3 regions of the Streptosporangium album genome follow, and region 3 is predicted to be linked to each of the others. Evidence: riboswitches for the same ligand, from Rfam matches in the RefSeq annotation. Region 3 holds a riboswitch; each other region holds the start of a gene.
What was found. Region 3 has a riboswitch for cyclic di-AMP ahead of FHR32_RS46575 (hypothetical protein). Riboswitches for the same ligand answer to the same signal wherever they lie in the genome.
Positions count from the first base shown of each region.

Region 1: linked by a shared signal. The riboswitch ahead of FHR32_RS06575 (C40 family peptidase) and the one ahead of FHR32_RS46575 (hypothetical protein) in region 3 are both predicted to bind cyclic di-AMP.
Region 2: linked by a shared signal. The riboswitch ahead of FHR32_RS27425 (C40 family peptidase) and the one ahead of FHR32_RS46575 (hypothetical protein) in region 3 are both predicted to bind cyclic di-AMP.

Region 1 is NZ_JACHJU010000001.1:1,368,971-1,379,453, reverse strand. Features, by position in the region: gene FHR32_RS06585 (serine hydrolase domain-containing protein) at 168-1,301, opposite strand; gene FHR32_RS06580 (sigma-70 family RNA polymerase sigma factor) at 1,472-2,515, opposite strand; gene FHR32_RS06575 (C40 family peptidase) at 2,727-3,383, opposite strand; cyclic di-AMP (ydaO/yuaA leader) riboswitch at 3,386-3,617, opposite strand; gene FHR32_RS06570 (3-isopropylmalate dehydrogenase) at 3,760-4,806, shown strand; gene FHR32_RS06565 (branched-chain amino acid aminotransferase) at 4,979-6,073, shown strand; gene FHR32_RS06560 (PDDEXK family nuclease) at 6,131-6,574, opposite strand; gene FHR32_RS06555 (O-methyltransferase) at 6,713-7,366, opposite strand; gene cimA (citramalate synthase) at 7,677-9,254, shown strand; gene FHR32_RS06545 (heparinase II/III domain-containing protein) at 9,341-10,483, opposite strand, start outside.
Region 2 is NZ_JACHJU010000002.1:783,032-793,514, reverse strand. Features, by position in the region: gene FHR32_RS27445 (AMP-dependent synthetase/ligase) at 1-754, shown strand, start outside; gene FHR32_RS27440 (glycosyltransferase family 4 protein) at 807-1,925, opposite strand; gene FHR32_RS27435 (M48 family metallopeptidase) at 1,922-3,199, opposite strand; gene FHR32_RS27430 (hypothetical protein) at 3,196-3,981, opposite strand; gene FHR32_RS27425 (C40 family peptidase) at 4,059-4,592, opposite strand; cyclic di-AMP (ydaO/yuaA leader) riboswitch at 4,699-4,857, opposite strand; gene FHR32_RS46155 (hypothetical protein) at 5,510-5,638, shown strand; gene FHR32_RS27420 (hypothetical protein) at 5,635-5,961, shown strand; gene FHR32_RS47370 (M48 family metalloprotease) at 5,919-6,071, shown strand; gene FHR32_RS27410 (M48 family metalloprotease) at 6,125-6,415, shown strand; gene FHR32_RS27405 (C40 family peptidase) at 6,486-7,442, opposite strand; gene FHR32_RS27400 (hypothetical protein) at 7,562-8,176, opposite strand; gene FHR32_RS27395 (NYN domain-containing protein) at 8,223-9,455, opposite strand; gene FHR32_RS27390 (hypothetical protein) at 9,725-9,964, shown strand; gene FHR32_RS27385 (DEDD exonuclease domain-containing protein) at 10,113-10,483, shown strand, end outside.
Region 3 is NZ_JACHJU010000001.1:1,086,575-1,097,057, forward strand. Features, by position in the region: gene FHR32_RS05120 (DUF4032 domain-containing protein) at 1-821, shown strand, start outside; gene FHR32_RS05125 (roadblock/LC7 domain-containing protein) at 975-1,352, shown strand; gene FHR32_RS05130 (DUF4388 domain-containing protein) at 1,356-2,210, shown strand; gene FHR32_RS05135 (roadblock/LC7 domain-containing protein) at 2,263-2,649, shown strand; gene FHR32_RS05140 (hypothetical protein) at 2,663-3,034, shown strand; gene FHR32_RS46575 (hypothetical protein) at 3,260-3,940, opposite strand; cyclic di-AMP (ydaO/yuaA leader) riboswitch at 4,162-4,311, opposite strand; gene FHR32_RS05150 (alpha/beta fold hydrolase) at 4,788-5,339, shown strand; gene FHR32_RS05155 (DUF4253 domain-containing protein) at 5,340-6,134, opposite strand; gene FHR32_RS05160 (DUF4142 domain-containing protein) at 6,274-6,915, opposite strand; gene FHR32_RS05165 (SPW repeat protein) at 7,107-7,649, opposite strand; gene FHR32_RS05170 (methylenetetrahydrofolate reductase) at 7,740-8,378, shown strand; gene FHR32_RS05175 (FtsX-like permease family protein) at 8,654-9,988, opposite strand; partial or broken gene FHR32_RS05180 (ABC transporter ATP-binding protein) at 9,985-10,483, opposite strand, start outside.

The DNA of each region.
Region 1 (10,483 bases), 280 kb from region 3:
GCCCGAAGTTGTGAAATATCTCAGTATGTTGCGAATCATTGCGCCATATCGACTGGCGGCGTGACGCAACGACCCGCCTCCGAGGCCTTTCCACCACGGTCCGCGACGCATCCATGACGGGACCGGCGGCATGGCGCGGACCCGGGCCCGCGCCATGCCGCCGCCGGTCAGCCGCCGGAGACCGCCTCCGCGACGATCCCGCCGATCCGTTCGACGGTGCTGAAGTCACCGGCGGAGGAGATGTTCTTGGTCAGCGCGAAGGTCGTCCCGGTCGCGGTGTCGGCGTATGCGGCGGTTCCGCCACTGCCCGACATCCCGAATCCGGCCGGAGAGTGCTCCGCGGTCGGCCAGGGGAGGCTGACGTCGTATCCCAACGCCCGGGTGACCGGGCCCCCGAAGAGCTCGTCGACACCGGTGACCGCCACGGCGGTGATCTCGCGCAGCCGTTCCGGGGAGACCAGCCGCACGCCGTCCACCTCGCCCAGCAGCGCGGCGTACATCCGGGCCACGGCACGGGCGGACATGGTGCCTCCCGCCGGGATGTCGGTGGTGAGCATGTCCGCCCGGTTGCCGAAGGCCGCGTCGGGAAGCACCGCCAGGGGACCAGCCGTGTAACCGTGGACGACCCTGAAGAAGGGGATCTCCGCGAGCATCTCGGGGGACATCTCGACGTCGCTCGGCGCGTCCTCCAGCCGGGCCAGTCTGCCCAGTTCGGATTCCGGGACGCCGAAGAAGAGCTCGTCGGCGACCCCCAGGGGGCCGGCCACCTCCTCGCGGAGGATCTGCGAGATGGGCCTGCCGGTGGCCCGGCGGACGATCTCACCGATGATCCACCCGAACGTCTGCGCGTGGTAGCCGGTTCTGGTGCCCGGCTCCCACCAGGGGGCGGCGTCGGCGATCAGCGCGCACATCCGGTCCCAGTCGCGGAAGTCCTCCGGCGTGACGTCGACGGGCAGGCCCGGCACGCCGGTCGAGTGGGTCAGGGCGTGCCGCACGGTCGCGGCCTCCTTGCCGTGGGCGCCGAACTCCGGCCACAGCTCGGCGATCGGGGTGTCGTAGCTCAGGGCGCCGCGCTCGGCGAGCACGTGCACCACGGTCGCGGTCACCCCCTTGCCGGTCGAGGTGCTGTAGAACGGGGTGCCGGAGGTGACCGGACGCCCGGTCCCCGGGTCGGCCACGCCCGCCACGGCGTCGACGGCCAGCTCACCGTGCCGGTACACGGCGACCTGCACGCCCCTCTCGGCTCCGGACTCGACCAGCTGGTCAACGGCTTCCTGGACGTGCTTCTGCAGATCGCTCACAGGGGTTTCCTTCCCGAAGGCGGATCGCCGGGCGGCGCGGCCCGGACGGCTCCTCGATGGTCGGAGCACCGGGCCGCGGGAGCGCCGGACGTGTCCGTCGCGCCGTCGCAGCCCGTCAGGTGCTCACCATTGAGACGGCGGAGCCGCGGGAAAGGAATCGCCGCCGTCCGTCACAGCGCGGGCGGCAGGCCGAACGCCGGGAACAGCCCGTGACCGTAGGTCGTGATCTCCGCCACCAGGTCGCCCTCGACCCGCAGAACCGCGAGCCAGGAAGGCAGGTAGGCGGGCTCTCCCGGCCGCCGGAGGTAGGCCGCGGCCGCAGGCTGCCGGTTCGCCCAAGTGGGCAGGAGCCGCCAGTCGCCCCATGCCTCTGGACCGATCATGGCGGGTGTCCAGGCCGCGACGATCGCCTCGCGCCCTGCCAGCCAGATCGGCGCCGGCGGCATCGTCTGCCAGGCGTCCTCGCGGAGCAGCGCGGCCAGGATGGAGGGATCGGCCTGCTCGACGGCGTCGATGTAGCGCTGAAGCAGCGCGCGTTCGGCACCGCTGGGGTCGGCCGACGGCGCCCACTCCAGCCGGCGCGGGGGCAGGTGCTCCCTCATCACCGGCCGGGCCCGCTGCAGCGTGCTCTTGACCGAGGCGACGCTCACCTCCAGCAGCGCCGCGGTCTCCGGTGCCGACCAGCCGAGCACGTCGCGCAGGATCAGCACCGCCCGCTGCCTGGGCGGCAGATGCTGGATGGCGGCCAGGAACGCCAGCTCGATCGTCTCCTTGGCGATCAGCGCGGTGGCCGGTCCTGCGTCGTCCGGGGTGATCGGATCCAGCAGCCGGTCGGGGTAGGGCTGCAGCCACGAGACCTCGGCCGGGGGCACGGCCATGGCCGGATCGGCCATCATCGGCTCCTGGCGCGGTCGCGGGTGGCGGGGGAAGCGGTCGAGGAAGTCGAGACAGGCGTTCGTCGCGATCCGGTACAGCCACGCGCGGAACGTGGATCGGCCCTGAAAGCCCTCCCGTCCGCGCCACGCGCGCAGGAACGTCTCCTGCACCAGATCCTCCGACTCCTCGAACGAGCCGAGCATCCGGTAGCAGTGCACCCGCAGCTCATGCCGGTGGTGTTCGACGAGTTCGGTGAACGACGACTCATCGGCCGTCCGCGCCGTGGCCGCGAGCGAGTCCTCCTCGCCCCTGATCGGTGGGGTCTCCGCACTGACCATGATCACCCTTCCCCTCGTGTGCCGGTCCGCCCGCCGTGGCCGGCGGCCGTCGCGACCGTGGACAGGCGGAAAAGCTATCGCGACCGGCCGACAGCGCGTCCCGGGGAGAAGGGCCCGACGAGAGGGGGATGAGACGCCAGGACACCCTGGCGCCGGCGCCAGGGCCGGGGCAGGTGCCGCGGGCCGGGCCGGCCCGCGGCACCTCAGCTGCTCAGGAGGTGGCCTGGAGCATCGTGGGAGCGGGGGCGGCGGCGAGCTTGGCCTGCTCGATGGAGAGCTTGACACCCTTGCGGTCGGGGCGGACGGCGCCGGCGAAGCTGCTGCGGCGCCAGGAGGTGAGCTTCTCCTCCTTGACCACGTCCCCGGTCTGCGGGGCGTGGACCATGTAGCCGGGCCTGCTGATCATGCCGACATGGCCGAGGCCGTGGAAGAAGATCAGGTCACCGGGCCTGAGGTCCTTCCAGGCGACCTTCTTGTGGAACTCCGCGTACTGGTCGTAGGTCACGCGGGGCAGCTTGATCCCGGCGGCACCGTAGGCGCGGAGCATCAGGCCGGAGCAGTCGAAGCCGCCGTTGCCGGTGCCGCCCCAGACGTACGGCGTGCCGCGCTTGGACATGGCCCACTTCACGGCCTTCTTCCAGGCGGGTACCGGAGCCTTGGCGGCGAGGGCCGCCTTCAGCTTGGGGCCGGTGAGCGTCGGGACCTCGGCGGCGGGCGTGGGGGAGGTGGGAGCCGGGGCTTCGGCGGCGGGGGGAGTGGGGGTGGGAGAGGGGGTGGGGGTGTCCGCCAGGGCGAGGGAGGGGGTCGCGAGCACGGCGGCGCCGGCGACGAGCAGGGGCAGGACGCGGGGATAGATCTTGCCGGACAAGATGGTTCCTTCCATAAGGCCGGCCGGGTTAGCTGTCGGGCTCGGGCGTGGAGGCCGCCCTACGGCGCGAGAAGCGCTGATTCGCCCCAAGGGATCCCGTGCAGGCGGCCCGGGACATGGCTCCGACTGACGGAGCGAAACGTCCTGGACGGCCGTGGATCCCGGAAGTGGTTCCCCGGCTCCGCTCAGGCCGAAAAGGGGGAACGGCCTGCACGGATTAGGCATCGGTTCGAATGCAGAGGACCATAACGAAACTTCACGAAAGGGTCAAGACTGCACAAAACTGGACAAAACGATCAGGGGTGTCCAGGGGTGCGAAACGTCCGATGGGTGAGATCAGTGTTCGATTACCGAGACGGGCCGGTAAGGTGCCTGCATGGACGCGCGTAACATTCGCCTGGCAGTCATCCCCGGAGACGGGATCGGAGTCGAGGTCGTCACCGAGGGTCTGAAGGTCCTCGAAGCGGTCGGCGCGAAGGTGGAGACCACCACTTACGATCTTGGCGCCAAGCGCTACCACAAGACCGGTGAGATCCTTTCCGAGACGGTCCTGGACGAGCTGCGGGGATACGACGCGATCCTGCTCGGCGCGATCGGCGACCCCAGCGTGCCCCCCGGCATCCTGGAGCGCGACCTGCTGCTCAAGATCCGCTTCGAGCTCGACCACTACGTCAATCTCCGCCCGGTCAAGCTCTTCCCCGGGGTCGAGTCCCCGCTGGGCAAGGCCCGCCCCGAGGACGTCGACATGATCGTCGTCCGCGAGGGCACCGAGGGACCGTATGCCGGGGCCGGCGGCGTGCTGCGCCGGGGCACGCCGCACGAGATCGCCACCCAGGAGTCGGTGAACACCGCGTTCGGCGTCGAGCGGGTCGTCCGCTACGCCTTCGACAAGGCGCTCGGCAGGACGCGCAGGAAGCTGACGCTGGTCCACAAGACCAACGTGCTCGCCTACGCCGGTGACCTCTGGGCCCGCACATTCGACCGGGTCAGCCTGGAGTATCCCGACGTCGAGACCGACTACTGCCACGTCGACGCGGCCTCGATGTTCTTCGTCAGCCAGCCGGAGCGGTTCGACGTGATCGTCACCGACAACCTGTTCGGCGACATCCTCACCGACATCGGCGCCGCCATCGCCGGGGGCATCGGCCTGGCGGCCAGCGGCAACGTCAACCCCGACCGCACCGCGCCGAGCATGTTCGAGCCCGTCCACGGCAGCGCCCCCGACATCGCGGGCCAGGGCAAGGCCGACCCGACCGCGACCATCCTGTCCGTCGCCATGCTCCTGGACCACCTCGGTCTGTCCGGCGAGGCCGCCCGGGTCGAGCAGGCGGTGGCCGAGGACCTGGTCGAGCGGCTGGCCGGCTGGGCCGGGCGGACCACCCACGAGATCGGCGACGACATCACCGCCCGAGTAGCCGGCTGAGAGAGCCGCCTTCTTTCACCTCAGACGCGCCTGGCGGCTCACGAGCCGCCAGGCGCGTCTTCGTCTGTCCCGGCACTGCCGGTATGCGACATCAATGCAGTAGTTTCCCGTTACCCGGTCCATTGCAGAATGGACCCAAGGGCAGACCGCCACAAAGAGAAGGATCTCCGTCATGACCACCGCTCAGAAGCTCAGCTTCGACGTGCAGCTCTCCGACCACGCGCGCACCGCAGCCGAGCGCGAGCAGGTATTGGCGAGCCCCGGATTCGGGCAGACCTTCACCGATCACATGATCTCGATCGACTACACCGAAGGTGAGGGCTGGCGCGACGCACGGCTCATGCCGTACGGCCCGCTGACCCTGGACCCGGCGACCGCGGTCTTCCACTACGCCCAGGAGTTCTTCGAGGGTCTGAAGGCCTACCGCCAGGAGAGCGGCGCGATCGCGTCCTTCCGGCCGTACGCCAACGCCGCCCGCTTCAACCTGTCGGCGGCGCGGATGGCCATGCCGGAGCTGCCTGAGGAGACGTTCGTCGAGTCGCTGGAGCTCCTCGTCCAGACCGATCGCGAGTGGGTCCCCACCACCCCGGGCCACAGCCTCTATCTCCGCCCCTTCATGATCGCTACGCAGCCCGCGCTGGGGGTCAACTACCCCTCCAGGAACTACCGCTACATGGTGATCGCCTCCCCGGCGGCCGCCTACTTCGGAGGGGGCAACGCCGTCTCGGTCTGGCTGTCCACCGAATACACCCGGGCCGCGCCCGGTGGCACCGGCTTCGCCAAGTGCGGCGGCAACTACGCGGCCGCCTTCGTGGCCCAGCGCCAGGCCGTCGAGCAGGGCTGCGACCAGGTGGTCTGGCTCGACGCGGGCGAGCACCGCTACGTCGAGGAGATGGGCGGGATGAACCTGTTCTTCGTCTACGGCGACCGCCTGCTCACCCCGGCCCTCACCGGCACGCTCCTGCCCGGCATCACCCGCGACTCGATCCTCACCCTCGCCTCCGACCTGGGCCTGACCGCCGAGGAGGGACGCCTGTCGATCGAGGAGTGGCAGGCGGGCTGCGAGTCCGGCGAGCTCACCGAGGTCTTCGCCTGCGGCACGGCGGCGGTCGTGACCCCCGTCGGCTCGGTCAAGGGCGCCGACCGCGCCTGGACGGTCGGCGACGGCAGCCAGGGCCCCGTCACCGCCCGGATCCGCGAGGAGCTGGTCGGCATCCAGTATGGTTCCCGCCCCGACGCGCACAGCTGGGTCCACAAGATCTGCTGACCCGCACATGAGGGAAGCCCGGCCTCCCACCCGGCCGGGCCTCCCTGTGCGTACGGCCTACTCCTCGATCAGCTTGCCGGTGTCGATCGTGAGATTCCACGGTGCCGGGAGATCGAGGGGGTCACCGAGTTTCACGAGGGTCTCGTGGGCGTAGCCGGTCTCGCTCGGTCTGCTGAGCAATCTCACCTGGTTCTTGAACGCGTCGATCACCAGATACAACGGAACATCCGCTGCGGCGCAGTTTCTCGGCTTGACGACGTGGTCGGGTTTGTAGCGGTCTTTCTGGACGCCGAGGAAGAGTTTGAGATCCCATACCGGCAGCCACTCCCGTTCCGTCATCGAGGGGATGAGTTGGAGGAGGAGCCAGTAGATGACCTTGGCGTGGTCGAAGGTGGCCGACTCTCTCACCACGATCCGACCGTTGATGATCTCGACCTTGCGGCCCGGCCACCGGTCACACTCGTCCTGGTAGCGCTGGTCGAGTTCTTCTCGATCTGACATGTGCTTCGCCTCGCGACGGTGCAGAGTCTTGGGCATGGCTCCGTCATCCCCTCCAGGCGGGTGGGCGCAACGTGTTTGACACGCAACTAAAAGTAATCGTAAAGATTCCCGCCCGCCCGGCGTTCGGGGAAGTTCTCGTCAGTGCTTTCGAATCATGGTGAGCCCGTCGGCGATGGGCAGGATCAGTGAGGTCACCCGGCCGTCGGCCATGACCATGTCGTTGAACTCGCGGATGGCCCGGGTGCTGTCGTCGCCGGCGGTGGGGTCGGCGACGCGCCCGCTCCACAGGGTGTTGTCGACGAGGATCAGGCCGCCCGGGGCGAGGCGGGGCAGCAAGGCCTCGTAGTAGACGGGATAGCCGATCTTGTCGGCGTCGATGAACGCCAGGTCCACGGTCTGCTCGGGAGGGAGTTCCTTCAGGCGTTCGGCGGCGGGGCCGACCCGCAACTCGATGCGGTCGGCGACCCCCGCCTTCTCCCAGTAGCGCCGGGCGATCGCCGTCCACTCCTCGCTGACGTCGAAGCAGCTCAGCCTGCCGCCGGGGGCCAGTCCCCGGGCGATGCAGATGGAGGAGTAGCCGGTGAAGGTGCCCACCTCCACCACGTTCCTCGCGCGGCCGAGCTGGGTGATCATGGTCAGGAACCGCCCCTGGTCGGGGGAGATCTGCATGCCCGCGCTCTCGCCGGTGGCCTCGCGGGTCTCCAGGGCGAGCGCGTCGAGGACGTTGTCGGGCGGGGTGGTGTGTGCGATGAGGTACTGCCCGATGGCCGGGTCGAGATAAGTCGCCTTCATGCCCGCCATTCTCCTCGCCGATCGCCGGCCCGGGGCGGGAATCCGCCCCCGTGTCGGCGGCCGGGAGGGGCGGCCCGCCGTCGTGCCGGCGGGCCGTACATCTCGGATCCTGAGATCGATGTGTCAAATGCTGTCTGCGTGTGGCAGACTCCGAAGCATCATGTTCTACGGTCTGCTCATTATCGGCAGGCGCGCTGGCTGAAAAGGGACACCGCCAGCGCGCAGACCTCTCACGTCCGTGAGGGGTTTTTTTGTTTCTCAGAGCCGGATGAGCGCGCGGCGAATCATCGAACCCGCGAAGGAGACTGACATGGCCGACGACCGCTTCCACGTGTACGACACCACGCTGCGTGACGGTGCCCAGCAGGAGGGCCTCAACCTCACGGTGGCGGACAAGCTGGCCGTCGCACGCCACCTGGACGGCCTCGGCGTCGGTTTCATCGAGGGTGGCTGGCCCGGCGCCAATCCGAAGGACACCGAGTTCTTCAGACGGGCTCAAACAGAGCTCGACCTGAAGCATGCGCAGCTCGCCGCGTTCGGCGCGACCCGCCGAGCCGGAGTGAAGGCAGCCGACGACCCGTTGGTGGCCGCCCTGCGCGAATCCGGCGCGCCGGTCGTGACCCTTGTCGCCAAGAGCCACGACCGGCACGTGGAGCTGGCCCTCCGCACGACTCTCCGGGAGAACCTCGCGATGATCCGCGACACGGTCTCCCACCTCCGCGCGGAGGGACAGCGGGTCTTCCTCGACGCCGAGCACTTCTTCGACGGCTACACGTCCAATCCAGCCTACGCGCTGGAGGTCCTGCGCACCGCCGCCGAAGCGGGCGCCTCGGTCATCGCCCTGTGCGACACCAACGGCGGCATGCTCCCCGACGAGCTGGCCGAGGTCGTCCACGCGGCCGTGCAGACCTCCGCCCGGGTCGGCATCCACTGCCACGACGACACCGGCTGCGCGGTGGCCAACACCCTGGCCGCGGTCAAGGCGGGCGCCACCCACGTGCAGGGCTGCGCCAACGGGTACGGCGAGCGGTCCGGCAACGCCAACCTGTTCACCGTCGTGGCCAACCTCCAGCTCAAGCGGGGCTTCGACCTCGTCCCGCGGGAGGCGCTGGCCGACATGACCCGGATCGCGCACGCGATCACCGAGGTCACCAACGTCACCCCGAACTCCCACGCCCCCTACGTGGGCGTCTCCGCCTTCGCGCACAAGGCGGGGCTGCACGCCAGTGCCATCAAGGTGGATCCCAACCTCTACCAGCACATCGACCCGGCCGAGGTCGGCAACGACATGCGCATGCTCGTCTCCGACATGGCCGGCCGCGCCTCCGTCGAGCTCAAGGGCCGCGAGCTGGGCTACGAGCTGTCTTCGGAGATGTCGCGCGAGCTGGTGGACAGGGTCAAGGACCTGGAGTCCCGGGGCCACACCTTCGAGGCGGCCGACGCCTCCTTCGAACTGCTGCTGCGCGACACCGTTGCGGGCGAGCGCCGGCGCCACTTCGAGGTGGAGTCCTGGCGGGTGATCGTCGAGCGCACCCGCGACGGCGAGCTGGTCAGCGAGGCCACCGTCAAGCTGCACGCCAAGGGCGAGCGCATCGTGGCCACCGGCGAGGGAAACGGCCCGGTCAACGCCCTGGACAGGGCCGTCCGGCTGGGACTGGAGAAGCTCTACCCCGAGCTCGCGGAGGTCGAGCTGATCGACTTCAAGGTGCGGATCCTGGAGGGCGCCCACGGCACCGACGCGGTCACCCGGGTGCTCCTCACCTCCAGCGACGCGACCGGCGAGTGGGCCACCGTCGGCGTCGACGAGAACATCATCGAGGCCTCCTGGCAGGCCCTTGAGCAGGCCGTCACCTACGGCCTGCTCAAGGCGGGCCACCCCGCGGGCTGATCCGGTCCTCGCGGCATACGGCCCGGCCGTACGCCGCGAGGCTCCTGAAGGCCGGGCCGTACCCCGCTCGAACCGTCAGGGAGGGGTCAGGAGAGGTCCGCGCCGCCGACCCGGAAGCCGACCGGGCCGGTGGAGGTCTCCAGGTTCACCTTGCCGCCGGAACAGGAGACCGAGGGCTTGTCGGTGCCGGGCACCACGATGGTGAGCAGCGGGCCCGCGGAGGCGGGGGAGACGACCGTGGGGGCGGGCTGCTTCTTCAGGTAGGCGGGGGAGACCCAGCCCTGGTAGGGAGCCGACCGGCCACGGACCACCTTCAGCCCGCTGACGGGCTTGCAGGAGGGCATCGACACCTGGACCAGCGTCGCCTTCCAGCCGGTCTTGTCCTTGACCACGACCCGGCCGGCGCTGTCGGACACGACCGACAGTTCGGGGGCGAGGTGCCAGAGGTTGCCGACCTTGGAACCCTTGGGGACCGTGTCCAGCACGGCCATCACGTCCTGCCCGTGGTTGACCAGCACCGAGCGGGTCCTGGGCACGCCGTAGGCCCTGTCGGTCAGCCGGTAGCTCTGCCGGTCGTCCTTGATCGAGGACCTGCTCAGCGTGGTGGCCGTGCCGCCCCGGAACGCGGCGCCGGCGACGGAGGGCGTGTTGTGCGCCTCGGTGGACATCGTCCAGCGGCGGTAGCCGGTGTTCTCGTAGGAGTGGAAGCCCACGTCGACCAGGACGTCGCGGCCCTGGGCGTAGTAGGTCACGCCGAGGTGGTCCTCGTGGCCGTGGTACTTCAGGCCGGGACCGAAGCGGATGGAGTAGAACGCCGACTCGGGCTTGTCCCAGGCGGTGCGCCCGTAGACGTAGCCGTTGCCGAACACCCGCACGGTCTGCTTCGGGTGATCGTAGCCGACCGGCCGCACATCCGCGCCGCCGTCCCCGATCGGGACCATGAAGCCGTTGGGCTGGGTGGAGTGGGAGATGAAGTCCTCCAGCGACTCCCAGCGCCGGGTGATCTCGCCGGGCACCTTCCGGCCGCACTCCTCGATCCGGTCGATCGCGACCTTGAGCCGCTCGTGCACGTAGATCGCATAGCGCGGGGCCTGCTCACGGAGCACACCCTGGGAGTCGACGTCGAGTTTCACCGTCTCGGTCAGCCGCTTGACGGCGAGACCGGACCACGTGCTGTTGCCGTACCGGCAGCCGATGCCGAGCAGCGCGATGTCCTGGTCGATGCCGTG
Region 2 (10,483 bases), on a different contig from region 3:
CGCGGTGTCCGGGGGGTCCGCCCTGGGCGAGCGGCTCGGGCACTTCTTCCGCGGCGCCGGCATCCAGATCCTGGAGGGCTGGGGCCTGACCGAGACCTCGGCGCCGTCCGCGGTGAACATCCCGGGCGCCAACAAGATCGGCACCGTCGGCAAGCCGTTCCCCGGCGTCACGATCGGCATCGGCGAGGACGGCGAGGTGCTGGTCAAGGGCCGTCACGTCTTCGACGGTTACTGGAACGACGAGAAGGCCACCGCCGAGGCGATCGACACGGACGGCTGGTTCCACACCGGCGACATCGGCGAACTCGACAAGGACGGCTACCTGAGCATCACCGGCCGTAAGAAGGAGCTCCTCGTCACCGCCGCGGGCAAGAACGTCGCCCCGGCTCCGCTGGAGGACCTCATCCGGGCCCACCCGCTGATCAGCCAGGCGATGGTGGTCGGCGACGACCGGCCGTTCGTCGCGGCGGTCGTCACGCTCGACCCCGAGGCCCTGGAGCAGTGGAAGGGCGCCAACGGCAGGGCCGGGGCCACCCTCGCCGACCTCAGCACCGACCCCGCGATCCTCGCCGAGGTGCAGAAGGCGGTGGACAGGGCCAACGCGTCGGTCTCCAAGGCCGAGCAGATCAAGAAATTCGCGGTGCTCGACATCGACATCACCGAGGAGAGCGGGCACCTCACCCCGACCCTCAAGGTCAAGCGGAACGTCGTGATGCGCGACTTCGCCAAGCAGGTCGACTCCCTGTACGGCTGACGGCCGCTCCGGCCGCGGCGGGCGTCCCGGCCCGCCGCGGGCGGGAGGCGCCTCAGGGCGCGGGGCCGAGCAGCCGGGCGAACCGGGCCGCGACGAGATCCCAGCCCCACTCCCGGGTGACCCACTCGCGCCCGCGCTCCCCCATCGCCCGGGCCCGCTCCGGGGCCCGCAGGAGTCCGACGAGGGCCCCGGCCACCTCGGCCGGGGAGGTCCCGTCCACGACCAGGCCGGTCTCCCCCTGCAGCACCGCGTCGGGAGCCCCGCCCGACGCGCCCGCCACCACGGGCAGCCCGCTGGCGGAGGCCTCCAGATAGACGATGCCGAGCCCTTCCACGTCGATGCCGCCGAACCTGGTACGGCAGGGCATGGCGAACACGTCGCCGGCGGCGAGGTGGGCCGGCAGCGCCGCCGGCGGCACCGGTCCGATGATCCTCACCGAGTCCGCCACCGGCCGGGCCAGCCGCTCCAGGGTCCTGCGGTACGGCCCGCCGCCGACGATCAGCAGCACGGCCTCCGGCACCGCGCGCAGCACGCGGGGCCAGGCCCGCAGCAGGACGTCCTGTCCTTTGCGCGGGACCAGCCGGGACAGGCAGACCACGACCGGCCGGTCCCCCAGCCCCAGCGCCGCGCGTACCTCCTTGCCGTCGGCGTCCGGACGGAACACGCCGGTGTCGACGCCCGGCGCGAGCCGTACCAGCTTGCCCGCGGGGATGACGCGGGCCAGCCTCTGCCGGGTGTACTCCCCCAGGTAGGTGACCACGTCGGCGTGGCCGCCGATCCTGGCCAGCAGGGGGCGGGCGAGCGGGATCTGCGTCCAGGACGCCTCGTGGCCGTGGGTGATCATGACGATGTGCCGTACCCCGGCGGCGCGCATCGCGGGGGCGAGCAGGCCGAGCGGGGCCGCCGCCCCGAACACCACCGTCTCGCACGCGAACTCGGCGACCAGTTCCACGGCCCGGCGGGCGACCGCGCGCGTGGGCAGCATCAGCGAGGTGGGATGCCGCACGACGGGGTACGGCTGGCGGGCGTCGAAGCCGTCGCAGCCAGTCCACCGCGGGGCGTAGACGACCACCGAGCCCGGCGGGCGGCAGGCGGCGAGACCGTGCACGAACGACTGGATGCCGCCGGCCCGGGGCGGGAAGTCGTTGGTGACGATCAGCGCCCGGCTCACGGCTCCCGGATGCCGTTCAGCCGAGCCCACGAACGCGCCATGGCGATGCGCTCGGGCGCCGTGGGATGCGAGCCGTAGAGGACGTATTCGAGGGCGTCCGGCGTCAGGTCCGAGATGTTGGTCACCGACAGCCGCTTCTGCATGGAGACGAACACGGCCGGGGCCCTGGTCAGGTCCAGCGCGTGCACGTCGGCGCGGGCCTCGATCTGCCTGCTCACCAGGTTCTGCGCGGGGCCGGACAAGAACGTGACCAGGCTGAGCAGTCCCATGAGCAGTCCCACCGCCTTCGGATCGGCCGCCGAGTCGGAGCCGGTGCGCCGCCGTAGCGGCCTCCAGGACGTCAGCAGGTAGAGCAGGCACGCCCCGCAGGCCGCGCCCAGGCCGCCGACGAGCGTGCCGTACAGCACGTCACCGGCCTTGGCGTGGCCCAGCTCGTGCGCGACCACCAGCTCGACCTCGTCCCTGGGCGCCCGGAGCAGCGTGTCGTAGACCACGATCCTGCGGGTCGCGCCGAACCCGGAGACGTAGGCGTTGAGCGCGGTGGTCCGCCGGGAGGCGTCGGCCACCAGGACATCCTCGACGGGCACCCCGTCGCGGGCGGCCATGGTGAGCAGGTCGTCGCGGAGCTGCCCGGCGGGCATCGGCGTGAAGTCGTTGAAGATCGGTTCGACCACCACCGGGTAGGCGAAGGAGACGACCACGGTCAGCGTGAACGCGCCGATCGCCGCGGGGATCCACCAGCGCCGGTAGCGGCGTGCCAGCGCGACCACCGCGAGCACCATGATCGCGGTCAGCGCGGTCCCGATGCCGATGTTCTTGATCCGGTCGGCGGTCCAGGACAGCCAGTCCTGGGTGGACAGGCCGAACGCGCGCAGCTGGGTCTCCGACCACATTCCCAGGGGCCAGCGCAGGACCGCCACCGCCACCGAGATGACGAGGACGCCCAGCAACGCCCTCAGCCACCACGGGCCCCTCAGCCGGCCGACGAGCCACGCGCCCAGCGGGGTGCCCACCAGGATCCCGGCCACCACCAGGGTCAGGCCGAGCGAGAGGTAGGCGGGCGCGCTGACCGCGGCGTCGAAGGTGTCGGCGCGGGCGACCTGGCCGGGGGTGAAGTCACGGGCCGGGTCCGGGACGAGAGGCGGGGCTGTGGCGGGCAGGACCCGCCAGGGCGTGGTGAACGCCACGACCGCCAGCGTGACCACGCCGAGGGCGGCCAGCGCCCACCCCGCCGCCCGGATATCCGGGCGCGCCTCCGTCATGGTTCGCGTCATTCCAGTTCCCTCCGGAGGTGATCACGCCACGCGGCGGTGAGCTCCGCCTGCGACAGGCCCAGCGCGCTGCCGACATCGCTACCGTAGAGCCTCACCAGTGCCTTCTCACCGAAGCGCTCCGCGATGTAGCGGCAGGCGAGCCACGCCTCCTCGTAGGCCTGTGCCAGCCTCGGGGCGCCGGGGGCGAAGTCGGCGGCCACGGGCAGCCGGGTGGGCAGCAGGCCCGCGCGCACCTCCTGGGCGAGTTCGGCGGCGGCCTCGCGGACCCCGATCCCGGAGTCGCGGTATCCCACGTAGTCGGCGAACCCCTCCGACAGCCACATCGGCACCCGGCCGCCCCGGGTCGCCCCGGTGGCCAGGTGCGTGAGCTCGTGAGCGATCACCACGTCCCGCCCCGTCTCGTTGAGCCTCGCGTAGCCCGACGGCAGGACGATCACCCGGTCGGAGGTGGCCATCGCGGCCAGGCCACGGGTGCTTCCGGCGCCCGCGAGCGCCGCCGCCTCCGCGTCGGTGGCGGGGAAGAGGATCACGGCCCGGACCGGTCCCCAGATCCGCCCGACGGCCCGGCGGGCGCGGTCGGCTCTGGAGGCCAGGTCGCGCAGGCGCGCGGGCGGGACATGGTGGCCGATCACGACGGAGTCCTCACCGCGGACCACGGTGGCGGCGCCGGGCCACGGGCCGCGCGTCTCCCCCGAAGGCGGCTCCGCCCCGGTGACCAGGCCTGCGCTCATCAGCGCCAGCATCCCGGTGAGCACGGCGCGGCGCCCTCTCGGGACGGACATATGAGCCGATGCTACTTGACGGACATGGAGCGGCCCCGTCCGTCCCCGGGAGGACGGACGGGGCCGGATTCCCTCGGTCAGCCGCCGGGGCGGACCGCTCCGGCGAAGGAGGACTTGTAGTACCCCTTCAGGCTCACGGACCGGACCGTCTTGCCGCTGCTCGGCGAGTGCACCATCTTGCCCTTGCCGACGTACATGCCCACGTGGCCCTTGCCGTAGAAGAACATCAGGTCACCGGGGCGCAGACGGCTCCACGAGACCTTCTTCCTGACGGCGCGGTACTGGCTGGTCGTGATCCTGGGGAGGGTCACACCGGCCTTGCGCCACGCGTACTGGACGAGCCCGGAGCAGTCGAACGCGCCGGGACCGGAGGCTCCCCACCGGTACGGATCGCCGATCTGCTTCCTGGCCGCCGAGACCGCCTTACCGGCCTTCACCTTCTGCAGTGCGGCTCTGCTCAACGTGGTCTTCTTGGCCTTCGCCTTCTTGGCGCTGCTCCGCGCCGCGGCGGCGGGGGCCTGAACCGTCCTCTCAACCTGAGAGTCGGTGCTTCTGACCTGGAGAGTGGGCCCGGTGTCGGCCGTCGCCTGTGCCGTCGTGGATCCCAGCACGACCGCTCCCGAGGAAGCGGTCAGAGTGAGTACGGCACCGCCCAGGGAAAGGCGGGCAAGGCGCGACAGACGGGGGTTACGCAGGGTGGTAGACAGGATTTCTCCTTGGGACTTCCACTGATGCCTACCGGGTTAGCTGACGGATTCGGGCAGGGAAGTCGCCCTACGGCATGACATATGCCGATTCACCCCTGGCCCTCCTCTGAGGGCCCATGGGTCCCCGGTTCCGCGCCTCCTGGCTGCACGGATTCGGCAGGCCGCCGCGACGGGGATCAACCCCTCGGGGGAGCGACGGCCGGTTGGATTTCTAACGGAACGCCTGCTCCGGGGAGCAGGCGCGCAATGCGGTGACATGGCGTGTCACCGCGACGCCAGAAGCTACCTCGAACACCATATTTCGGCAAAGCAATGCCATGAATACGGAGATCGATAAAGCTCTTCCCCACCTCGTGATCATTGCGTGATATGCGGTTCCCTCATCCGGATATGACCCTCGTCACATTCCACGGATCATGATCCAAAAAACGCCACTCCTGTAACATTTGTCACATCAGGTTTGATCTCTTTCTCTCCGGCCCGCGGAACGGCCGTCCTATACGTCTAGATCGCCGCGAAGTCGCCGCCGAACCTCCGGCACCGGCCAGGGGGCAGGGAAGCGACGGGCCGGCGAGCGTTGCGGCCTTCATCGCTTCCCGGAAGATCGAGCATGACGGACGGGAATGGTCACACCAAGGTGGTCCAGTACGACCAGAACCGGATGCCGATCAGGGTGATGACGCCAAGGGACCAGATGGTGAGGGCGACCGCGTGGTAGCCGATGACCGCCCCGATCGCGCGGCGCACACCGGCGGGGACGGGCAGGTGGCGCCGGGCGAGGTTGTGCAGGGTGACGTACCAGAAGATTCGTCGCCGAGACCATGCGTGCCGCCCTCGACGAAGCCGGCGATCTCGAAGCGGCGGTGAACCGTTTCGTCGGCACGGTGTCGCCCGAGGTGGCCGCGGCCCTTCGGGACGCGCTCGAGGGGCGAGACGGAGTTGCTCCGTGATCCTCTGGTTGATCTCCGCGGGGATCTCGCTGACGCCCGTCGTGCTCGGCGGACGGGTGGCCGAACACTTGGCCGCCGCACCGTGGACTCATCGGTGTCCCCGTGCCGCGCTCGTCCTCTGGCAGGCCATCGGCCTGTCCGGCGGGCTGGGAGCGGTCGGAGTGGGCCTGGTGGCCGCAGCCGCGCCGCTGGCCGTGCTCTTCCCGCACGGCATGCACACGCTGGTCTGGCAGATCACTCCTTCCTCCACGACGCCTACGTCCTGCCGAGTGAAGAGCCCGTGGCGTACTGCGTCCCAGGACGACATGCCCGCATCGTGCTGAGCCAGGGGACGCTGGACCTACTGAGCCCGCGAGAACTGCAGGCCGTGATCAGGCACGAGCGCACGCACGAGGCCGCCATGACCTCATCCTGCTGCCGTTCATCGCGCTGAGCCAGGCGTTTCCCTGGCTGAGCGCAGCTCGGACGGCCCGCGAGGTCGTCCCGGTGTTGCTGGAGATGCCGGCAGACGACCAGGCCCGCCGCGCCCACGGCGAGCTGTCGCTGGCTCGCGCCCTGGTGCGGATGGGCCACCCCCGCGGCCGGCCCGGCGGAGGCGGGACGCCGGCCCTGGCGGACAAGGCGGTCGTCCACCGGGTGGAACGCCTTCTCGACCAGCGGGACAAGCGGTCGGACTGGGCACCTGCCGCCGCCTATTCGACAGCCGGCATCCTGCTCAGCGGGCCCCTTGCCGTACTGGTGGCGCCCCTGCTCTGCATCACCGTCTGGCGCGTCTGACGGGGAACCGCGGGGGTCTGCAGAGGAGCCTCGGCCTCCCGGAACAGGAGGCCCTCCACAGACGCGCAGGTCAGGGGCGGACGGCTCCGACCACGCGACGGCCGTAGGAGGACAGCGGGACGACCTTGACGACGTCTCCGGTCTGGGGGGCGTGGACGATCTTCCCACCACCCGCGTACATGCTCACGTGCCCCAGCCCCTCGCTGAAGATGAGGTCCCCCGCCTGGAGCTCGCTCAGCGACACCTTACGGCTCGCGCCCCAGCTCCACTGCTCCCAGGTCGTGCGGGGGAGGCTGACGCCGCCGTTGCGCCAGGAGGCCTGGATGAGGCCCGAGCAGTCCCAGCCGCCCGGGCCCGTGCCGCCGTACCGGTACGGCTTGCCGACCTGGGCGAAGGCGAAGCTCAGGGCCGCCCTGGCGTTGCCCGAGGCCGGACCGTTGTACTTGAGCCCGGTGCTGTTGGGGTTTCCCGGCTGGAAGGCGTTGAGCTTGTTCAGCAGGGCGGTCTGGGACTTCACCATCTTGTCGGCCTTGGCCTTCGCCTCGGCCAGCTCGTCGCGCGTCGCGTCGGCCTCGGTCAGGGCGGCCTTGGCCTTGTCGCGATTGACGCGCAGCACCTTGTTCGCCTCGTCGAAGGCGTCCAGGGTCAGGGCGCGGGAGGTGGACATCTGGTCGACGGCGGCCAGGCCGTTGAGCAGCATGGTGGGATCGGGCTGGTTGATCATGCCCTCCCAGCCGCTCACGCTGCCGAGCTGGTAGGAGTTGACGGCCATGGTGACGAGCCCCTTGCGCAGGCCGGCGACCTTGGCGTTCTGACGGTTGAGGTCGCCGTTCAGCGTCTCGTACTTCTTGCGGGCTCGCTTCAGCTTCTCGCCGGCCTGGTTGTACTTCTCGACGACCTTGTCGGCCTGCTCGTTGAGCTTCTCCAGCTTCTTCTTGGCCTCGGCCACGGTCGGCTTCGGCTCCGCGAAGGCGCCGCCGATCGGCAACAGCAGGAGCGCGAGAGCCAACCCTGCGGCAATCGGCATCCGCCCGAATCCAACCGGCATACCCGCCACGGCCACAGCATCGCCTCCCAGTGCAAAGACCTGGGCGGAATAGTACAGAACAAGTAAGGGTTAGCTCACCTTTTTGGCCGTTTTACTCCTTACGGGCAGGTGGCAATCGCGCAGACTTTCGCGGTCATCTTGGTGGCGTCCCGCATCTGGTCGGCCCAGTCCCGCTTGGTGGGCTTGGAATACTCCCCCGCCCACAGGTAGACCAGCACGGCGTTGCCCCTGCGGACCACCACGCTCCGGTCCCCGCCGACGCCGGCCTTCCTGCCGTAGTAGACCTGGCCGGAGACCTTCAGGGCGTCGTCGCCGAGCCCGGCCACGGCCGTGGAGACGTAGCGGTAGGCGGAGCCGCCGTCCTTCTTGGCCCCGCACGCGGACAGGGCGGCACGGACCTGGGCCATGGCCCGCTCGGCGCCTGCCCGCGAGCCGTACAGGAGCACCTGCTCGACCTTCATGAAGTCCGGCACACCGGTGAACGTCACCGTCCGCGCGGCCACCCGGCCGATCCCGCCGGGGGCGTTCTTGCCGCACGGGTTCAGCGCGAACCGGGACTTCAGGGAGTCGCTGACCTTCCAGACCGTCTCGGGGTCCGAGTCCTTCGTGGCCGCGGCCTTCTCGTAGAGCAGGAAGCCCCGGGGGATGCCGGGTGCGGCGGCGGCCGTACCCGCTACGAGGGCGGCGCAGGCCAGTGCGATGATCTTCTGCATCGAATCCACCTCCAGTGTGATCCGACGCACCATACGACCAAAAGGCTTATCCCCGCCCGAGACGTCGCAGAAGCAGCACCGAAGGAACCGGCCGCGCCCCCATCCGGCGCACGGACTCGGCCACCTCACGGTCGGAGGAGACCACCGCGACGGCACGGCCGGCGGGCTCGGCGCGGACCAGCTGGCGGATCAGGTCGTCGGCGATCTGATTGGGAGCGCTGAACATCACCCGGACCCCCCGGGGAGCCGAGACCGGGACCGGGGCGTTCAGCTCGGCCCCGTCGAAGACGCAGGTCAGCTCGGTGCGGGTCTGCGCGTAGAGCGCGCCGAGACCGGTGAGCAGACGGTTGCGCTGGTCGGCGAGGGTGAGCGTGCCGTAGCCGCTCTTGGTCACGTTGTAGCCGTCCACGATCAGGTGGATCTGCGGCAGCGCGAGCAACTGGTCGAGGAGGACCGGATCGTCGTCGGCGAGGGCCCTGGCGGGCACCGCCTGGACCCCCTGCCTGCCGGGCGCGACCGAGGCCACCGAGTCGGCGGGCCTGCTGATGCTGGAGGGCAGGGCGAGCTCCCTGCGCAGCCCCGCGGCGGCGTCCTGGAGCGCGTCGAGCAGCATGCGGACCTTGGTGTCCTCCACGCTGCGGCCCTCGCGTGCGGCCCGGCGGGTGGCCTCCAGCTGCCGCTCGGCGTCGGCCAGCCGCTCACGCAGGCGGCGCAGCTCGCTCTCCCCCGCGCTGCCCGCCGACGCGGCGGCGGCCCTGATCTCCTGGGCGGCCTCCTCCACCTCGGCGGCCCGCGCGTCGGCGGCCTTGGCCCGCTCGCGGGCGTCGTGCAGCTTGCGACGCAGGTCGGAGATCTCCGAGCGCGCCGTCTTGAGCTGGTCGCGCAGCCGGTCGGACTCCTCCTTGGCCGCGGTCTTCTGCGTGGCCAGCTGCTCGCGCAGCCGGTTGAGCGTCTGCTCCTGCGCCGAGCCCTCGGCCGCGACGGCCGACCGCTCCAGGTCGGCGCGGGCGGCCTCCACCATCTCCGCCCAGCCGGGCGGCCGGGTCAGGTAGGCGGCGGCGGCGACCAGGACGGGCTCGGCGGCCGGCGGCACGACGCCCTCGGCGAGGCTCGCCACCAGCTCGGGCCAGCCCGCGCTCAGAGTCTCGGCGACCAGCTCCCGGAACTCCTTGTCGCTCTCCAGTTGGGCGGCGATCGGGGCGCTGCCCAGTTTGGCTCGTTTACGGGGGTCGAATTTCGCGATCCCCCTGAGCGGCAGGGGCACGGTGGCGGTGGGCATCGACCCCAAAATCTGGGACGCCAGCTCCACGACATGTAAGCGGACCTGCTCGGGTAACGGACGAGACAGGCCTTCTCCGGCTGAACTCATCACGGCCCCTACTCGGATTGGTCTTCACGTCAAGGGTACGGCTACCTCACCCCGCCCCGGACATGGCTGGAAACCATGCTTTTGTCGGGCATAAAGGTGAACTGTATGTGGACAAGTGGTTGATCATAGGTATACGACTGTGCCCAGCGACTCGTGACGCACGCCACCGGGAGAGCGCGATGGGCGGACAGCGCGGCCAGACCGAACAGATTCGCACCTCCACCCGCGACCTCGGCGAGCTGCGCGAACGGCTCCGTTCATGGCTCACCGGCCGCCTGGGCGGCCCCGTCACGGTGTCGCGGCTGTCCGCCCCCTCGGGCAACGGCATGTCCAGCGAGACCCTGCTCTTCGACGCCTCATGGGACTCCGCCGGGGACGGCCGCGGGGTCAGCCCCGCACGGCTCGCGCCGGCGGCGTGACGCCCTCGGGAGTGAACGGCCGGGTGAGGAAGCGGATCGGGATCATGCCGACCGTCGCCGCGGTGGCGCAGGGCCGTGACCGTCGCGGCGGCCGGTACGCCGGGCGCCGGAGTGTTAAATGTCGGTCCGGGCTCCTATGGTCTGAGTCGTGGATTACGCCGTGCAGGGAACGCTGGACGAGCTCGGCACACCGCTCGACCAGATCACGTTCGTCGTGTTCGACCTGGAGACCACCGGGGTTTCGGCGGCCGAGCACGCGATCACCGAGATCGGGGCGGTCAAGGTCCGGGGGGGTGAGGTCCTGGGCGAGTTCGCCACCCTGGTCGATCCCGGGTCGCCGATCCCGCCCTTCATCTCGGTGCTGACCGGCATCACCGACGCCATGGTCGTGGCGGCGCCGAGGATCGAGTCGGTGCTGCCGTCGTTCCTGGAGTTCGCCGAGGGCGCCACCCTCGTGGCGCACAACGCGGGATTCGATCTGGGTTTCCTCAAGTCCGCCTGCGCCGCCCACGGCTATCC
Region 3 (10,483 bases):
ACGCGCTGGCCGTACTGCTGGTCCGGTTGCACCTGAGCGGTTTCTACTGGGGCGACTGCTCGCTGTCGAACGTCCTGTTCCGCCGGGACGCGGGGTCCTTCGCCGCCTACCTGGTGGACGCGGAGACCGGCGAGCTCCATCCCATGATCAGTGAGGGCCAGCGGCTGTACGACATCGACGTCGCGCACACCAACATCTTCGGCGAGATGCTCGACCTGGAGGCCGGCGGCCTGCTCCACCCCTCCACCGATCCCGAGGAGGTCGCCGACTCGGTCTGCTCGCGCTATCACGCGCTCTGGGACGAGCTCACCTCCGACGAGATCATCGAGGAGGTCGACTGGCACATGATCGACCAGCGGATCCGCCGGCTGAACTCCCTCGGCTTCGACGTCGCCGAGATGATGGTCCGCCGCAAGGCGGGGACGGGGCGGCTGATCGTCCGCCCGAAGGTCGTGGACGCGGGTCACCATCAGCGCAGGCTGCTCCGGCTCACCGGCCTGGACGTGGAGGAGAACCAGGCCAGGCGGCTGCTCAACGACCTCGACTCCTTCAGGGTGTCGTACGGCCTGCGGTACGAGGACGAGGCGATCGTGGCCCACCGGTGGCTGGCGGAGGTCTTCCATCCGACGGTGGAGGCCGTGCCCCAGGAGCTGCGGCTCAAGCTGGAACCGGCCCAGGTCTTCCACGAGGTGCTCGACCACCGCTGGTTCATGTCCGAGGCGGCCGGAAACGATGTCGGCCTTCCTGTCGCCGTGGAGTCTTATGTGAAGAACATTCTTGTTTTCAAGCCGGACGAGCAGGCACTTATCACCGAAGACTGATGGGCGATTTCCCCTCCGGGATATACATCCTTATACGCGGTTATTAAATCATTCACCTCCGCGCACATCAGTTTCAAATGGGACACATGGTTCCCTCGAGATATCCCTACGCTGGCCGGGCGACGTCGTGAAGTCGTTGGCGAGGGAGCCCCCGTGCTTGGAATCGAAGACTGCCTCACCGAGGTCATGGCCATCCCCGGAGCGCTGGACGCGATCCTGATCGACCAGACCAGCGGGACGGCCGTAGGGGTCGGCGGCAGCCGTCGGACCGGCGTGGAGCAGTCGGCCGCCGGGTTGAGCGAGACCCTGCGAGCAACCCTGGACGGACTCGCCACAACCTCCCCCAGCGGAACGGTCCGGATCAGCGACATGATCATAACCACGGATAGCGGACATCATTTATTAAGGCCACTGGAAACGGTTTTCGACGGCCCACTGGTGATTTACGTCCGGCTCGATTTGGAGCGCTCGAATCTGGCCCTGGCCCGCCACCGTCTTCAGGCGCTGTCCAGCCGCCTGATAACGACGTGAGCCATGCCGACCGTGGAGAGCGTACTCAGCGGGCTGGCCGACGACCGCGCCACCGGTGCGCTCCGGCTGGGCAAGGCCGGGATGCTCTATCTCACCGGTGGCCGGGTGACCTACGCCGAGAGTCCGGCCGCCCCCCGGCTGGAGGATCTCCTGACCTCCGGCCGCAGAATCTCCGCCCATGCCGTACGGCAGGCCAGGCAGGCCGCCACCGAGGACCGGTGGGGCGGTGAACTCCTGGTCGCCCAGGGCGTCCTCACCCGGGGCGAGCTGGAGTTCTGCGTACTGAACTCGGTGCTCGACGCCGTGTACTTCCTGTTCGAGGCGACCGGTCACCGGCCCAGGTTCCGGCGGGGAGACCGGCACTGGCTCGGGCCTCAGTGGTATTTCGACGTGACCGGACTGCTCCGGGAGTGCAAGCGAAGGAGGGCGCAGTTGAACCAGGCCTGGCCGTCCGACGAGCTGGACGCGCTCCCGGTCGTCCCGGTGGGCCGCGTCACCGCCCAGCGGGTGGTGCTGACCTCGCTCCAGTGGGAGGTGCTGGTCGGCGCCGACTCCGCGGCGACCCCGGGGGACCTGGCGCGCAAGCTCGGCCGCCCGGCCTACTCGGTGCTGCTCGCCGTACGGCAGCTCGCCGCGGCAGGGCTGCTGCACACTCCCCAGGCCGGATCCGGCACCGTACCCGGCGCGCTGCCCAAGCGCGTGAAGAACGGCGCCGGAGGCCCCGGGGAACCGCCGGACACCGCGACGGGCGCCACCGGACCGTCCGCGCCGCTTTCGCCGCTTCCGCACGCGACAGGGGATCCCGCCGACGTCAACCTGCTCATCCGGCTCAGAGACGCATTGGAGGCATTGACGTGAGCCTGGTCCGATGCCGATGAGGCTCCGGACGCTGAAGCTGCTCGGAAGGAGGATGCCAGTGGAACTGCGTGACGAGATACAGCGGGAGATGGCGCTGCTGCGTGAGCGCATACCCGATGTGAACGGGAGCATCGCCTGCAGCGTCGACGGCCTGACGATAGCCAGCGATCTGAAAGAGGACGTCGAGCAGACCGGCGCGCTCTCCTCGGCGGTCCTGGCCCTCAGCCGCCGGCTGATGAGCATGGCCGGCAAGGGCACCTTCGAGGAGACCTTGATCTCCGGAACCAACGGTTACGCGGCCTTCTACGCCGCCGGCCCAAAGATCGTCCTCACAGTGCTGGCCCGCCCGGGCACCAACCTCGGGCTCCTGCGACTGGAGGGTCGCAAGACGGCGGTGACTCTGGCCGCCATCACATCCCGCATATCGATATCTCAGTGAATCGGAGACGCAAATGGGCAACATGGACATCTCGCTCAAAGAGATGATGGGGATCGACGGCGCCCTCGGCGCGGTGGTCGTGGACTACAACAGCGGCATGGCTCTGGGTGCCCTCGGTGGCTCCAAGGACCTCGACCTCCAGATCGCCGCGGCCGGCAACACCGAGGTCGTCAAGGCCAAGATGCGGACGATGGAGTCACTTGGCCTCAAGGACGGCATCGAGGACATCCTCATCACGCTCAGCGGTCAGTACCACGTGATCCGCCCGGTCAACGGCCGGGGCGGCAAGGGACTCTTTCTCTACGTGGCGCTCGACCGCGCCCGGGCCAACCTGGCGCTCGCACGGCACATCATGCGCGGCATCGAGGAGCGGCTCGAGGTCTGATCCTCCGGTACGGCCCGCACCCCGGGAGGCGCGGGCCGTACCGGAGCTCACCACCCGGCGGCGGTGAGCTCGTCGATCGCGTCGGCGAACTCGGGCCAGAGCGGGCGGGGCAGATCGTGGCCCCTCCGCGGGGTCCGCTCCTGCCTCTGATCCGGCATACGAGCCGGCGGATGCTCACCGGAAACCGCCCGGAGAGGCACCAGGAGGGCTCGGCCCTCCCGCCGATTACTTGTTGACCACCGTGGGCGGGGTGGCCGGGTTGTTGTCGACACGGCCCCACGCGCCGGCGGAGAACGGCACGGGCTGGTTCTTCTTACCCGGGCCGGTGCCCCACTTGGTGATCACGTAGTCGACCTTGATGTGGCCCGCGCCGCCGTTGCCGTCCACACCGAGCGTGTCGGGGTTGAACGTGCCGCCGGTCAGATCGGCGAAGGTCTTGGCGTCAAGGTCGATCATGACACCGCTGCTGGAGGGCACTCCGGGACCGCGGTCGCCGACGAAGAACTTGACCTTCTTGCCCTGGTAGACGACATAGCCCTCGGTCATCAGCGGCCAGCTCGGGCTGGCGATCATGCCCTTCTGCATCGGCTTGCCGCTCGCGGGCAGGCCGGTGTCGCCGGCGCGGCCTGAGGAGTCGTCCCAGAAGTACGAGGCCTTGGTCGAGCCGTTCAGCAGGACGACCTCGGAGCCGGACTCGGAGCCGGGCTTCGCGGAGGTGGTCTTGACCATGGCCGGGGCCGCCAGGGAGGCACCCTTGACCGCGATGGGGAGCACGGAGGTGGTGTCGGCCGTGGCGGGAAGCGCGGAGGGGAGCACCGAGACGACGCTCGCGGAGGTGAGAACGCTCGCGCCGAGGAGAGCGGCGACGACATATCGGTTCTTGCGTATGCCAAGGGAGAAGCGCATGGGAGGAAGACTCCTTCGCGAGGGAACGGGGAGACGCGGGTGCCACACAGGAGAGGCACGGGCGGATACGCGCTCACAGAGAGAGAGGAAGTGCCGGCGGTCCCGGGCACTACGCGAGGCGCGTCGGGGGGCGCCGCGTTCGAACGCGGCAATGAAGTCTTAGGAGGCCGGTACGGATGAGGCAGATACCAGCGGGAAGGGAGCGCAACGTCCCATGAGTGATGTCCTCTCCATCTCGTCTACCGGGTTAGCTGACGGATTCGGGCGGTGGAGTTGCCCTACCGCCGCATGATCGCGGCGGATTCACCCCATGAAGTGGGTCCCCGGTTCCCATGGCCCTGACGGCTTCCGGGATTCGACGCCGGCCGGCCGCTCCTTCCGCTGAAGGGCAGGTCGCCAACCGAACACAAATAGGACACTAGCGCCCATTCGAGGACAAAGCAAAACAAAACCCATGATAGACCCAGAAGATCTACCTTTATCGGCCAAGAAAGCCCTATTAGCCACCGCTTGACCTTCCGGACGGTGCGTCGAACCGGCCGGAACCACCGGGAAAACCGTTCGGCAGTTTCCGTTGATCATGCCTATGAGCTGGGCATTCTTCCCGATGACAGCCAAAGGAGGGATGATTCGACGAATATTCGCACGATCAATGCGAGGGGCACGGCGACCGGTACGCCGATCCTTCTGTCAACGCTTCTTTTTACCTCCACACAGGCCCATCGAGCAGGGAAATGGCACATCAACCGGTCGGAGCACACCCTCTGGAAGATCCAGAAGCGTCAGGACCGCCGCGGGTAAAGCCTCGGTCATGACCGGCGACCCCCAGCCGCTGTAGCGTGTACGGGTGCTGATCGCCTTCGGCTGCGCGGTGCTGTTCGCGGCCCTCTACGCGCTGGCGATGTACAGCACGGCCGGGCCGGCGGCACTCGGAGCGGTCGCCGTGACGCTGGCCGTCGCCCTCGTAGCCGTCTTGCACGGCCAGACACTCCGGGACGCGGCCGACCTCGAAGCCATCCGGCGCGTCCTGCGAGCCGACAAGCTCATCCTCGTCGGCCGTTCCTGGGGCGGCTCACTCACCGCGCGCTACCTGGCCGCCCACCCCCGGCACGTGGCCAAGGCGGTCTTCGTCTCTCCGGGAGCGCTCCGGGAAGGCGCCTACCCCGCCCACGCGCTGGTGCCCGACGACGAGGCCGACCCCCGCCCCGCGCTCCGCTCGGCCAAGGTCCCGGCGCTGATCCTGCGGGGCGAGTGCGACTACCTGAAGCCGGAGGTGGCCGAGGACTACCGGCGTACCCTGCCGGGCTCCACGCTCGTCGCTGTCGCAGGCGCGGGCCACTCCATCACCACCGAGCAGCCCGAGTATCTCCCGCTGCTCCGAGACTTCCTGCTCAGCTGATCAGTCCCACCAGAACGACCAGGCGTTCCTGCCTCTGATCTGCTCCGCGTAGTCGACCAGCGTCCCCGCGCTGTAGATGACGCTGTCGGGGCAGAACGTCCAGTGCTCGGCGGCGACGTGCAGGGCGTGTTCCGGGGTGACCGGGGGCGCGGCGACGCTCAGGTCAAGGGTGTTGAAGCCCATGCCGACCACTCGCACGCCGAACCTGTCCTCCCAGCTCCGCACCACGGCCGCGAGCGGGACCATCCACTCGTTGTGGTTCAGCGCGCCCTGCCACCCCATGACGGCCAGCGCGTCGGCCCCCCGCTCCGCCGCGACCAGCCCGAGCGGGGTCCTGCGCTCGGCGACCATCCCGGCGTACCAGTCGGCGACCACGCCGGGATCGGCGGCGAGCTCGCCGGACGGGGCCGGGCCGGGACACCGCGGTCCGAACGGGTCAAGCAGCTCCAGCTGGTCGACATGGGCCTTCTCGGTCCAGTCCGACCACACCTCGGCCATGAAAGCGGCGGGGTGGTAGTTGTCGATCTCGGCAACCGCGTCCGGGGCGATCTGGCCCGCCGACCACGGCTGGACGGAGTCCTCCAGCAGCACCGGCCACAGGCCCGAACGCCCGTGCTCCCCCCGTAACTCGGTCCAGAGCTCGCCGGCGACCGCCTCGTCACTCAGCCAGAACGCCGGACGGTGGCCGGCCACAGACCCCGCGTAACCGGGATCGGGCCACACCACGTCTCCGGGCGGCAACGCGGTCGCAAGCGTGCGTCCCTCACCGCCGTCGGGGAACAGCCGGCCCAGCACTGGCGGAAGTTGCCCACGCTCGCAATCGCTCATCCCTACCGATCCGATCCTGACCACGGACCAATTTTGGCGTGTCGGCGCCCAGAGCGACAGTTAGCCCCCGGGACCGGGCGGAAATCAGCGGGATCCGGTGGACGGGTCAGGGGTTCCTCGCCGCCTGTGACAGGGACACCCGCAGAATCGTCCCCGGCTGGTCCTGCCCCAGGGCCCCGACGGACTTCTGTACGGCGAGCAGCCGGTTCAGGTGGTCCTGGATGACCGGCTCGGCGGCCTTGGCGAGCGCCTTGACCTGTGGCACCGACCCCTTGTCGATCTCATTCCTGGTCGCGCCCAGGGCCGCACGGTGACTGTAGATCATCGTCTTGGTCCAGGCCTTGTCGAACGCCGCGCCGGACAGGGCGTCCAGTTCCTTGGCCTTGGCCTGCTGGCGTGCCGTGGGCTGCGTGGGCAGAGCCACCTTCAGACGCTGCGCGATCTGCTTGAGCCTGCTTTCGAGCTTGGTGTGGCCGGCGGCGAGGACGGCTCCGACCGAACGGACGTCCTTGGCCTTCCCCTTGCGCTCAGCGGCTTTGCCGGCGGCGATCTCAGCGAGATTGCCCTGATGCGTCTGGATCAGATACTGCACATCCTGCGCCGGCACCTGACGTCCGTGCGAGGAGGTCGAGGTCGGCTTCGGCGTGGGTGTCGGCGCCAGGGCCGATGCCGGTGAGGCGCTTGCCAGCAGCGCCAGCACGGCAACGGATGTCGCCGCGAGTGCCGTGAACGGAGTACGTGGTGCCATCACTACCTCCGGGAATGCATCCGGGCGGATTTTCCACCGCCACTTAGGCCCTTCCCGGCTCAGGGCTTTCCATGTGGACAAAAACCCACAGGAGCCCCAAATACCCCTATTTCATTACATTACACAGCGGTTCCATCCCAAGAGCTCGGCGCGGTGCGGCGGGCATCCCCGCCGCACCGCGCCGTACCGGCCTAAGGCCTGCCCGGTATGTCAGGTCTTCCTGGCATGTCAGGCCTGCCCGGCATCTCACGGCCGCCCGGCATGTCACGGCCGCCCGGCACATCGCGCCCGCCCGGCCTGTCGCGCCCGCCCGACATGCCGGGTATCTTCCTGGCGCCCACCGCCATCGCCGCCAGCCCGAGCAGCAGGATGACGATGCCGGTGATGACGTTGTTCCAGATGCTTCCCCTCATCGCCGAGCCTGTGAGCCAGGGAGCAATGATGGTCCAGACTCCGATGATCGGCACGATCCAGCTCAGCCCGTAGGTACGGCCGTAGGCCGACGCGAACCCGATGGCCAGAGCGGCAAGCGCCACGCCGGTGACCAGATTGCTCACGGAGAGCCTGGACAGGCCGTTGAAGCCGACCACCCAGGGAGAGATCGCCAGGTACAGCCCCGCGAGTATGGTGAGTCCCTCGATTACCTGGGCCGGCTTGCTGGAGCCCGCTCGCTCGTACCGCTCTCGCATCTCGATGAGATCGGGATGGTGTTCTAGGCTTGCGGGTCTGCTCATGACCCACGCCCCCCTCCGACTTTCGTACGGAATGGTTTTATACCCATATACCCGGCATGAGCGGATAAAAAGTACGAAGCGTGACAAATCTTGCCATGCTGGAGGCTCCCCGGCCTGTCGGGCGAGACCGGCGCAGCTGCCGGGGCCTGCCTCAACTCCCGCGACCGCAACCTGCTGGGATTCCGCAGGGACCTGCTGACCGCCGCCGCCTACGGGGTCGACCAGTTCCTGTTCGTCTACGGCGACAAGCCCACCGCGGGCGGGCGGACCAGCGATCTGAACGTACGCGCGATGATCGAGGAGGTCCGCGCCGCGTCACAGGAGGCCGCGTTCGCCGGGACACGGCCGTTCCGGGTCGGTACGGCGACGGGCCTGCGCCCGCTGCCCGCGTGGAAGCGCACCGCGGACTTCGTCTTCGTCCAGGTCAGCTTCTCCATGGAGGCCCTACTGCGATGGCGCGAGGCCACCCCGGTGGACGTGCCGGTGTACGCGGGGGTGATGGTCCTGGCCAGCGAGGCCCATGCCCGACGGCTCGCCGCGGTCATCCCAGACATCGACATTCCGCAAAAGCTTGTCGAAAAGGTGTCCGGCGACCGCGATGCGGGCGTTGAGGCCGCCTGTGAGCAGGTACTCCGGATCAGGGAGTCCGGAGCCTTCGACGGGATCCATCTCATCCCGGTGGCCCGATACCGGGAGGTGGCGGCCCGGCTGGAGTCCGTACTCGCCTGATCGACGCCCTCGCACGGCTCACGGACAGGGCGCTCGCCGGCGTCCGCCGCGTCAACGGCCCCGAGAAGGGCGATCGCTGTGATCAAGTCCACCAACGTCGTCGTAGACGGCGGGTGAGAGCCCGTCGTCGCGGACGGAGAGGGGCAGCGCGACGCCGGCCTGGTCACCGCCCACCGGGCCGGCCGCTCGGTCTTCTACGCCCGCACCGCGGTGGCCGACTCCCTCCTCGCGGCCGCGCCCGCGTGAGGTCCGGCAGCTGAGCGCCCGCCCGGCGGCTATGCCGCGGAGAGGGCGTCCACCGGCCGGACGCGCAGCGCGCCCATGGTCGTCGGGATCGTGGCCAGCATCACCAGCAGGAAGGCACCGCCGACGACGGCGAGGTACATCCACGCCGGGCCGGACGCGATCGGCGAGCCTGTTTTGACCATGCTGTAGGGCACCGTCGTGGCCGCGGCGGCGAGAGTGCCCAGCACGACGGCGATGCCGGCGGTGACGACGGCCTCGATGGCGACCATTTTCAGCACCTGGCCACGGGTGGCGGCCGACAGCCGCAGAAGGCCGAACTCGCGGCGTCGCCGGCGGGTGGCGGCGACGAGCGTGTTGATCACCACGATCGCCGAGAATCCGATGATCATGATGACGATCAGGTAGTTCACGGGTGCGAGCTGCGCGCTGACATCGCCCGCGACGGCGGGTCCGCGATGGACGCTGTCCTCGGTGCTCTGCATGTAGAGGGTTCCGGCCGCGATGCCGACCAGGAGGATCAGCGGGGACGCCACGCCGGCGCTGTGCCCCGCACGGACGTGGGCGTTGCGGGCGGCCAGCCGGGTGGTGGCCCCGAGCCGGGCGTTGGAGAGCCACCTGACGGGCGTCACGGCCAATGGGCTGAGCAGCGCGAGTCCGACGGCGACGGCGACGCCCGCCGGGCCGGCGGTGCTGGAGAGCAGCGGGCCGTCCGCCATGAAGAGGGTCGCCGCCGCCAGGCTCAGACCGACGGCCAGCAGCCCCAGGCCGCTGACCGCCCGAGCGCGGGCGAGCGGCCGAGCCGACGGCGACGCCTCGCTCAGAGCGCGCACGGGCGGGATGGACGCGGCGCGCCCGCTGGAGATCAGGGCGGCACCGACCGCGGCGGACAGGGACGTGCCCGCGCCGATCGCGACGCAGAGCCAGCCCGCGCTCAACGCGGTGGGGGCGCTGACCAGGCCGCCGCCCACCAGCCGCCCGAGGACGACCGAACCAAGCGCGATGCCGGGCAGCAGGCCCGCGGCGACCGCCGGCAGCGCCACGATCGCCGTCTCCAGCACGACGTTCTGCCGGATCTGCCGGGGGGTGGCGGCGATGGACCGCAGCAGCGCGAGCTCCTGCTCCCGGTGCTGGATCGTCAGGGAGACGGTGGAGACCACGCCGAAAGCCACGATCGCCACCGTCCACCCGCCCAGGATGGCGGGCAGCATGATCAGGAAACCGGCGCTGCGGCCGGTCTCCAGACCGGTCTCCAGCAGGCTCGCGAACGCGGTGAGCAGGGCGGTGCCGGCCGTCATCACGGCGGCCGGGGCGAAGTACGACCCGATGTGGGCGCGGACGGTGAGGACGGCCAGTCTCCACATCATCGGGCACCGCCGTCCCGGCGGTCCTGCCCGGCGGATCGGGGCGCCGTGGACAGCTGGGCCATCCGCGCGGCCACCGCCGCGGGGTTCGGCCGCGGCATGGTGTCCACGATCCGCCCGTCGGCGAAGAACACGACCGTGTCGGCATAGGACGCGGCGACCGGGTCATGGGTCACCATCACGATCGTCTGCCCGGTCAGGGTCACCGCCTCCCGCAGAATGCCGAGCACGTCGCGCGCGGCCTGGTGTCCAGCGCGCCGGTGGGCTCGTCCGCGAAGACCACGGCGGGCTGGGAGAGCACGGCGCGGGCGATGGCCACGCGCTGCTGCTGGCCGCCGGACAGCTCCGCCGGCCGGTGGTCGATCCGGTCGGCGAGCCCCAGCCGCGCGAGCAACGCCCGTACGGCCCGCTCGTCGGGGTGGCGACCGGCGAACTCGAGGGGGAGAGCGACGTTCTGCGCCACCGTCAACGTCGGCACGAGGTTGAACGACTGGAAGA